2 regions of the Glutamicibacter sp. St.4D3 genome follow, and region 2 is predicted to be linked to the other one. Evidence: predicted binding sites of a transcription regulator. Region 2 holds the regulator's gene; the other holds the start of a gene.
The links. Region 2 encodes LexA, which represses DNA repair genes until DNA is damaged. Its sites were predicted from a motif close to TCGAACANNTGTTCGA; they were not measured.
Positions count from the first base shown of each region.

Region 1: AC6I21_RS08100 (DNA polymerase III subunit alpha) is a predicted target of LexA. The motif match lies at 2,757-2,772, and genes of this name have one in related genera.

Region 1 is NZ_AP039380.1:1,765,932-1,770,500, forward strand. Features, by position in the region: gene AC6I21_RS08100 (DNA polymerase III subunit alpha) at 1-2,720, opposite strand, end outside; gene AC6I21_RS08105 (hypothetical protein) at 2,830-3,144, opposite strand; gene AC6I21_RS08110 (hypothetical protein) at 3,328-3,768, shown strand; gene AC6I21_RS08115 (S-(hydroxymethyl)mycothiol dehydrogenase) at 3,948-4,569, shown strand, end outside.
Region 2 is NZ_AP039380.1:1,019,733-1,024,301, reverse strand. Features, by position in the region: gene AC6I21_RS04715 (histidinol-phosphate transaminase) at 1-883, opposite strand, end outside; gene AC6I21_RS04710 (LysM peptidoglycan-binding domain-containing protein) at 957-1,313, opposite strand; gene lexA (transcriptional repressor LexA) at 1,574-2,293, shown strand; gene AC6I21_RS04700 (NUDIX domain-containing protein) at 2,420-2,893, opposite strand; gene AC6I21_RS04695 (glycoside hydrolase family 76 protein) at 2,890-3,963, opposite strand; gene AC6I21_RS04690 (NADPH:quinone reductase) at 4,105-4,569, shown strand, end outside.

The DNA.
Region 1 (4,569 bases), 750 kb from region 2:
CGCCGGGAAAGCCCCGCCCGGTGGCGCACATCGGCCAGCGACTCGTAGGGCTGGCCGGCGACCAGGCGCTGCACCTCGCGTTCGCTCATCTGGTGGATGTCGCGGAAGGCCAGGCGCACCCCGTACTGTCCGGGGCGCACCGTGCCGGCGGCGCGCGGAACCACCGGGGCGGTGCGCGCACCCCCGTCGTAGATGCGTTCGACCCGGTAGTGCCCGGTGGAGCGGTTCACATCCAGCGGCAGGATCGGGATGTTCATCCGCCGGGCCTCGGAGACCAGCAGCCGCTTGGGGTACATGCCCGGGTCGTGTTCCCAGATGCCGGCCAGGAACGCCTCGGGGTGATGCGCCTTCAGCCAGGCCGAATGGTAGGTGGGCACCGCGAACGCGGCCCCGTGCGCCTTGCAGAAGCCGAAGGAGCCGAACCCGGCCAGCACCGCCCACACCTCGTCGATGGTCTGCTGGCCGTAGCCGCGCTGGGTGGCCGCGGTGCGGAAGAAGCGTTCGACCTCCGGTTCGCGCTGCGGGTTACCCAGGTGGCGGCGGTAGACGTCGGCCATCCCCAGGTCGCAGCCGGTCATCACGTTCAGGATGCGCAGCACCTGTTCGTGGAAGACGGTCACCCCGTGGGTTTCGGCCAGCGCCGGCACCAGGTCCGGGTGCAGGTACTGGGCCGGGGCGAAGCCGTGGCGGTGCTCCAGGTAGGGCTTGACCATGTTCGACTGCATCGGCCCGGGCCGGAAGAGCGAGATGTCGATGATCAGGTCGTTGAATTCGCGCGGGGCCAGCTTGCCGATCAGTTCGCGCTGGCCCGGGGATTCGATCTGGAAGCAGCCCAGGGTGTGGGTGGAGCGGATCAGCTCGAAGGTGATCTCATCATCCAGGGGCACCTTGGTGAAGTCGATGTGCCCGTCCTGCTGGATGTACTCCTCGTTCCGGTGCCCGCCGGCGCGGGCCACGGCCTGCCGGTTGGGGTGCAGGCGCTTGATCTCCTCCAGGGTGTAGGCGATCGCCGACTGCATGCGCACCCCGAGCACGTCGAGCTTGATCAGCCCCATCAAATCCATGTCGTGCTTGTCGAACTGGCTCATCGGCAGCCCGATGCCCGAGGGCTGCACGGCGGTGCGTTCCAGCAGCGTGGCATCGGAGAGGATCACCCCGCACGGGTGCATGGAAATGTGCCGCGGCAGCCTGTCCAGCCGTTCGGTGACGTCCACCAGCTGGTCCAGCTGCCGGTTGCCGCTGATTCGCCCGGCCAGGGCCGCCAGTTCGGGTTTCTCGGCCAGCGCCTCGCGGAAGGAGGAGGCGGAAAAGCGCCACAGCTGCTTGGCGATCTCATCGACCTGCTCCTGCTCGATGCCCAGCGCCGCCCCGGCATCACGCACCGCACCGCGGGCGCGGTAGGCGTTTTGCATGCTCATCAGGCTCACCCGTTCGGCGCCGAAGGTGTCAAAGATCTTGTGGTAGATCTCGTGGCGGCGCGCGGATTCCACGTCGATGTCGATATCGGGCAGGGTGGTGCGGGTATCGGAGAGGAAGCGCTCAAAGACCAGGTCGTGCTGCAGCGGGTTGACGTGGCTGATGCCCAGCAGGAAGTTCACCAGCGAGGAGGCCCCGGAGCCGCGGGCCGAGACCCGCACCCCCATGTCGGTGATCAGCCGCACGGTCTCGGCGACGGTCAGGAAGTAGCCGGCGAACCCCAGCCGGGAGATCACCCCCAGCTCCAATTCCAGCCGGGACTCGATGACCCCTTGATCGGTGTGCGGCAGCATCCGGGGCACCGCGGCGTGCACCCGCTGGCGCAGCTGGTGCTGGGCGTCCCCGGTGATCCCGATGATCCGGTGCTCGGGGATCACCGGCCGCTTCCATCCCAGGTCCTGGCCGGGATCCAGGGCGGCCCAGGCGGCCACCTGCTCGGTGGCGTGCAGCAGCCGGGAAGCCCAGCCGCGCTCGGTGGCCCGGGCGATGTCCCCGGCCAGGCGGTGCATCTCCTGCGGGGTTTTCAGCCAGCCCTGCCCGGTGGGCTGCAGCTCCTCAAGCGCATCCAGGCTGTGCAGCACCCGGGCCGAATCCAGGATGTCGGCGGTGACCGCCCCGTCCGGGCCGGCATAGCGCACGGCATTGCTCAGCACCGGGGTGATGCCCAGCTCCCCGGCCAGGCGCACCAGCTTGCTGGCATGGCCCAGGCAGTAGCGCTGCCCCTCGGCCGAGAGGTGGGTGGTGACCTCCACGCGCAGCAGCCTGCCGGCCAGTTTCCGCCACTGGGCCAGCAGCTGGCGGGCGGCGGTGTAGTTGCGGGCCTCGATGGCCTTGCCCACCTCGGATTCCGCGCCCAGCAGCACCATCAGGTTGCCGCCGGCCAGGTGCTCGCGCAGCTGGGTGCGGTTCAGTCCCACGCTCTTGCGGTGGGTGTGCGCGGCGCTGACCGCCCGGCACAGGGCCGCGTACCCGGCGCCCCGGCTGTTGCCCCGCGCCAGCAGCAGGATGCGTCCACCGGCGCGTCCCTGCCGATCAAGAACCGCCAGGTTGACCCCCAGGATCGGCCTCAGCCCGTGCTCCAGGCAGGCGCCCACGTGCTTCACCGCGCCATAGAGCCCGTCCCGGTCGCACAACCCCAATGCCCAGGCACCATCGGTCTTGGCCTGGGCGGCCAGCAGCGCCGGGGTGTCGACCCCGTAGTGGGCGCTGTAGGCCGAGACGACGTTCAGGTGGGTGAAACTCATGGGCGGGCATTCCTTCGAAACTTTCCAGACCCCTATTAGAACAAAGTTTCGAACAGTTGGCACACGCCCTACTCAGCCGCCCCTCCGAAGGCGCCACCACCCCTAAGCGCTACGCGCTCAGCGGCAGCTCCTGGTGCACCCGGATCAATCGCCAGCGCGCCGATTGCGGGTCAAAGCTGACATCGATGGTCCGCCCCTGGCTGCGGGAGGAGCCCAGGGCGATCTGCAGCCGCCAAATCTCGTAGTCAACCACCCCGGCGCCGGTGCCGCGCGGAACCCGCATACCCTCGTCCCACCACTTGCGGCGCTCGAACCAGCGATGCGGTTCGGCCACCAGGCGATACTCATGCCCCTTCCAGCGCACCCGCAACGGCACCCCGGCCGGAGTGCACGCAACCTCGATCGCCTCGGTGAACACGCCCACGGTTGACTCCTAACTGCTGCTCCATCAATTGTATTCGAACACGTGTTCGATCAGTAGCGACAGTAGTCAGCGCCCCGGACAGTTTGGGTCGGCCGCCGAGGCTGGTCCGCAAACAGGAACTGTAGAGTCATGCTGAGACCGCGGCGGGCTCGCCGCCTGGAGCAGAACATTCGAAAGGCCCCCATGGGATTATTTGGACGCAAGAGCCGCACCGCGGCTGAGGAGCAACAGCAGCAGCAACTGGCCCAGGGTGAACCCCTGCACGGCGACGGCTACACGCTGCGCGCCACCGGGCAGCTGGGCGGGGTGAGGAAACGCACCCCCATCACCGTCATGGAGCTGAGCACCCAGAGTCTCACCGGCTGGTTCCACTTGGATGAGGCGCGCAGCTTCTTCACCGAACGCAGCGCCATCCTCGAATCCTGGAACAACAGCCCGGCGGAGCTCTATCTGGCGACCACCAAGGCGGCGGGCAATGGTTCCCCGGCCGCCGCTGCTCTAGCGGGCCTGGGCGAGGGCCAGGCGGCGCTGCTTCAGCCCACCGGCAGCGGGATGCAGGTTGTGCTGTTGCTGGAGCAGGGCGAACTGCAAAGGATCCGCGGCTGGATCGAGCAATTGCCCTAACCCTGCGCGCGGTCGTAACACTCTTACGCCCTGAACGGACAAGCACACCGCAGCTCTCGCGGCACTCCACGCCGGGACGCGGCAAACCTGGGCGCAATGGACACATCCTAGAAACCCGGGCGCGCGACCGATAGCATCGAGAAGACCTGCAACTTTTCAATCTAAGGGGACCAAAACACATGCCTCATAAGGTTAAAGCCGTTATTTCCCGCGTCAAGGATGCCCCTGTCGAGGTCGTGGACATCATCGTCCCGGATCCGGGGCCCGGTGAAGTCGTCGTCGACGTTCTGACCACCGGGGTGTGCCACACCGACCTGCACTACAAGTTGGGCGGGATTGGCGACGATTACCCGTACCTGCTGGGCCACGAATCCACTGCGGTGGTTTCCCAGATCGGGCAGAACGTTACCAACGTCAAGGTTGGCGACCGGGTCATCCTGAACTGGCGCGCGGTGTGCGGCCAGTGCCGCGCCTGCGAAAAGGGCGAACCGCAATACTGCTTCAACACCCACAACGCCACCCAGAAGATGACCCTGGAGGACGGCACCGAGCTGAGCGCCGCGCTGGGCATCGGCTCGTTCGCCGAGAAGACCCTGGTGGCTGCCGGGCAGTGCACCAAGGTCGACGAGGATGCCGACGCCGCCGCGGTGGGCCTGCTCGGCTGCGGGGTCATGGCAGGCATTGGCGCGGCCATCAACACCGGTGAGGTCAAGCGCGGTGAGTCCGTGGCCGTGATCGGCTGCGGCGGGGTGGGAGCCGCGGCCATCGCCGGCGCCCAGCTGGCCGGGGCGACCACCATCA
Region 2 (4,569 bases):
TGACGATCCGGTCACGCTGGGTCTTGATCTGTTCGACCTCGGCCAGCAGCGCGTCCACGTTTTTCAGTGCCGCGATCGCGGTGGCCTGGGTGACCGCCGAGAGGTGGTAGGGCAGACGCACCAACCGGATGGCGTCACTGACTTCAGGGGCCGCGGCCAGATAGCCAAGGCGTGCCCCGGCCAGCGCAAACGCCTTGGACATGGTCCGGGTGACGATCAGGCGCTGGCGGCCGGGCAGCAGGCCCAGCGCGGACTTGGTTCCGGCCAACGCGAACTCGGCGTAGGCCTCATCGACGATCACGATCGCGTTGTTCTCGCTGGCCGCCTCGTAGACGGCTTGGATGACATCCAGCCCCAGGGCGGTACCCGTGGGGTTGTTGGGTGAGCAGAGGATCACGATGTTCGGGCGGTGTTCGCGCACCTGGCTGGCCGCCGATTCGGCGCTGAGCGTGAAGTCCGCGGCACGGGTTCCGGCGATGAAGGCGGTGTCGGTGCCGCTGGCCAGCAGCGGGTACATGGAGTACGTGGGTACGAAGCTCATGACGCTGCGTCCCGGTCCACCGAAGGCCTGGAGGATTTGCTGCAGGATTTCGTTCGAGCCGTTCGCCGCCCAGATGTTCTCGGCACGCAGTTCATGCCCCAGGTAGTCGGCGAGCAGTTCACGCAGTTCGGTGAATTCGCGGTCCGGGTAGCGGTTGAGGGTGGTGGCGGCCTTGGCCACTTCTTGTGCAATTGCCTCGACCACGGCCGGCGGCAGTGGATGGGTGTTTTCGTTGACGTTCAACTGGATGGGCACGTCGATTTGCGGCGCGCCGTAGGGAGAGAGCCCGCGGAGATTCTCACGCAAGGGCAGTTGACTTAACAGTTCACTGCGGTCTTTCACACGGTAATTCTAAGCTGGGGCGGCCGCTGGCAGTGAATCAGTGACGCTCCAGGCGGTAACAATGAACCGCGGGCTACTGCTGGTCCAGGACCGGAATCTGCAGGGTTTGTCCGGCCTGCAGCACGCCGCCATGCAGCGAGTTCATTTCGCCGATGTAGCGAATGGCATCTTCCTGGTTGTAGCCTTGCGCGTATTCGCTGGCCAAGTCCCACAGGGTGTCCCCGGGAATGACGGTCACCTCCACCGTTTCAACGCCTGCTGGCTCCTGGTCGGAGGCCATTACGGAGTTGGAGAACGTGGTCAGCAGGAAAGTTGCCGCCAGGGCCAGCAGGAAGACCGGAACCCCGATCAACACAACCCAGCCGCGTCGGGTCAGGCGGATTCGCATGCGTGTGGTGCTTTGATCTTTATCCAGTGCCGTAGTGGCCATGGCCGATCTCCTCTCAGGACGAGCGTGATGCGAGTTTCTAATGTTCGAACATCTCATTCGAAGATATGTTCGGATCTAGTACATCTTTTCTAACAGAGCTCGGCGACACTTGTCTAGATAGTTCGAACAAATCTTTGAAAGAGGCTTCGAAATCCACTAGGATTTCGAAGTAAATCGAGCATGAGGACATCACAACAGTCAGCACCGACAGTTTGACCGCTCGGCCATGACTCGCAATCGTTAGGGAAGGCAGAAATTACATGTCAGCATCACAACGCACTCCGCGTGCCAATGCTCGGTCGCTGACCATCCGCCAGAAGAAGATCCTGGAAACCATCCAGCGGGCCATCGGGAACAACGGCTACCCGCCCTCGATGCGTGAGATTGGCGACTCGGTCGGGTTGGCCAGCCTCTCCTCGGTAACCCACCAGTTGGGTCAGCTGGAGAAGCTCGGCTATATCCGGCGGGACCCGCGCCGCCCCCGCGCCATGGAAATTCTGCTTCCGCTGCAGCTGAACGACGAGTCTGAATCCGCTTCCAAGGAACCGGCCGCCCAGCCGGAGCCGGCCGATGAGACCAAGGTCATTGAGCTGAGCACCTCGGCGGACACCACGATGGTGCCACTGGTTGGACGTATTGCCGCCGGTGGTCCGATCCTAGCTGAGCAGAGCGTCGAGGATGTCTTCTCCCTGCCGCGTCAGCTCGTGGGCCACGGTGAGCTGTTCATGTTGCGGGTTTCGGGCGACTCCATGGTGGATGCCGCCATTTGCGACGGCGACTGGGTGGTGGTGCGCCGTCAGCAGACCGCCGACAACGGCGACATTGTTGCCGCCCTGCTGGATGAGGAAGCCACCGTCAAGACCTTCCGCCAGCGTGATGGCCACACCTGGCTGCTTCCGCAGAACTCGCGCTACGAACCGATCCTGGGCGACAGCGCCACCATCATGGGCCGCGTTGTTTCGGTGATGCGTTCGCTCTAGCCTTCCTGCCACCTTCGGCACAGTCCCGGTGTTTCGCGTTACCAAACGCGGCACACCGGGATTTTGTTTTGGCTCTGCTCGACGCTCCCACCCAAGCCGGGAATCAATTCATCCGGAAAACGTCCGCTAGGGGACGAGGCAGGTGAAGGCCGGCAGTGGCAGGCGCAGTTGTTCAAGGACCACCTTTTCGTGGGGCACCACGGGGATTGGCAGGTCATCGAGCCCGAACCAGCGAAGATCCACGGCCTTGTCCGGCTCCTGGATCTCGGGTGTGCCCTGCCAGGTGCGGCATTCGAAAAAGAAGTCGACGCGGCCGGGCTGATCCTTGACCGCAGCCGGGCGCTGCAGCACCGTCAGGGGGTGAAGATGTTCTTGGCAGACCAGTACACCCAGCTCCTCGCCAGCTTCTCGAATGGCTGCCGCTACTGCGTTTTCCCCATTCTCCAGATGCCCGGCGGCGGCAGCGCCCCAGTACCCGTCCAGGAAACCAGTGCCTCGCCGCTGTTGCAGCAGCACGGCGTCGGCTTGGCGAAAGATCACGTAACTCACTGCGATGAGTCCGCTGCGTGCCGGAGGCAAGTCCTGCGGTGGAAGGCTCATGAGGTCCTTCGTTTCAGGTCGGTGCTCTGCGTGACGACCGCTGCGGCCGAGAGGATGCTCCAGCGCTGCACGGCTTCCGAGAGCTGAGCCGTCTGCTTGTCCAGGACGGTGGCGGCGGTATCGGAAACGAGCCGCGCGGCGGTTTGCCGCGCCTGCTGCGGCAGTCGGTGATCCGTAGCGGCCAGCGCCAGGTAGCGGCAGAGGATTCCGGTGAATAGGCTCCCATCCCCGCCCTGTTCCAGGCGCAGCCCCTGCTGTGGAACGGTGAGCCCACGGTCCACCGCGTCGATGAGGTCGGCGGCCTGGCGCAGGTACCGTTCGTCCCCGAGCTCCAGCCAGGCCCCAAGGATTGGGCCCTGGTTGTAGGTGTAGATCTGTCCTTCGAGCCGATGCCCGGCGTTAACCAGATAGATCCCATCCAGGTAGAGGCCCAGGGTGGGGTCGAAGAGCTTCTCTCGCATCCAGTCGACCAGCGCGCCAGCGGTTTTCCGGTCCCCGATGCGGGCGAAGTGTAGGGCCGCGGGGCCGTTGACCGGCACGTTCTTGAACGCGCGTTTGCGTGACCAGTACAGGCCGCCGCCAAGCACCGAATCCTGACCGCTGCGCAGTTGGCGGGTCAGCGAGTCCACCGCCGACTGGGCAAGTTTTGCCGGTTGCTGGTGCAGTTCCAGGCACAGCGCGTTCAGCCGGTGGCTGGAGAGCGCCAGCCAGGCCATGTCATCAAAGAAATAGTTCGGGAACACCCCGAAGTTGCGGATCTTGATCCCGCGCAGCAGCCGCAGCCCGCGGCGCACCTCGGCCTTGGCTGCCTCGGGTGCGCCGGCCCGCGCATAGTGACACCCCATGTCCACGATCGCGTCCAGGTAGTGGGCCTGCCACCAGTAGTGCCATTCAGACCATGGGGCGTCCCCTCGGATCCGGCGCCCACGGGCTGCCGGCGCCTTAGGGGTGGGAACCGGTGCCCGCAACGCTCCGATCCAGGTGCCGGGCAGCCCCATGAGCCGGTGCCCGAAACGGTCGTTGACATCACGGGCAGCGTTGTCGGCCAGCGCGGTCCAGCTGTGGGTCATGCACTGCTCCTCTACCTGACAGGGGTCGGCGGGCAACCACCGGGTGCGGCGGTGTTCTGTGACGAGTCTACGTTTCCCGCCCAGCGCGCGCATTGGCCGCCGTACTTGGCTTGGCGCCGGCCGCGGGAGCATGCTGGAGACATGATGCATGCGGCGGTTATCGATGTTCCCGGTCCGGCTGAAGCCATTGCGGTGCGTGAGGTTCCGATTCCCACACCCAAACCGGACGAGGTGTTGGTGCGCGCCGAGTTCTCCTGCGTGAACCATGTGGACACCTTTGTGCGTTCCGGCGCGTACGCCACCGAGCTTCCCTCCCCGTTCATCCTCGGTCGGGATGTGGCCGGCACGGTCGAGGCCGTGGGCGAGTCGGTCACCGGGTTCAGCGTCGGGGACCGGGTCTGGTCAAACTCGTTGGGGTATGACAGGCGGCAGGGGTCCTTTGCCGAATTCTGCGTGGTGCCGGCCGCACGGCTTTTCACGCTCCCGCAGAACGTGGCGGATTTGCGCGGCGTGGTGGCGCTGTCCCATGCCATGACCACCGCGTGGCTGGGGCTGGGGCGCAGCGCACCGCTGGCCGCCGGGCAGTCGGTGTTCATTGGTGGGGCG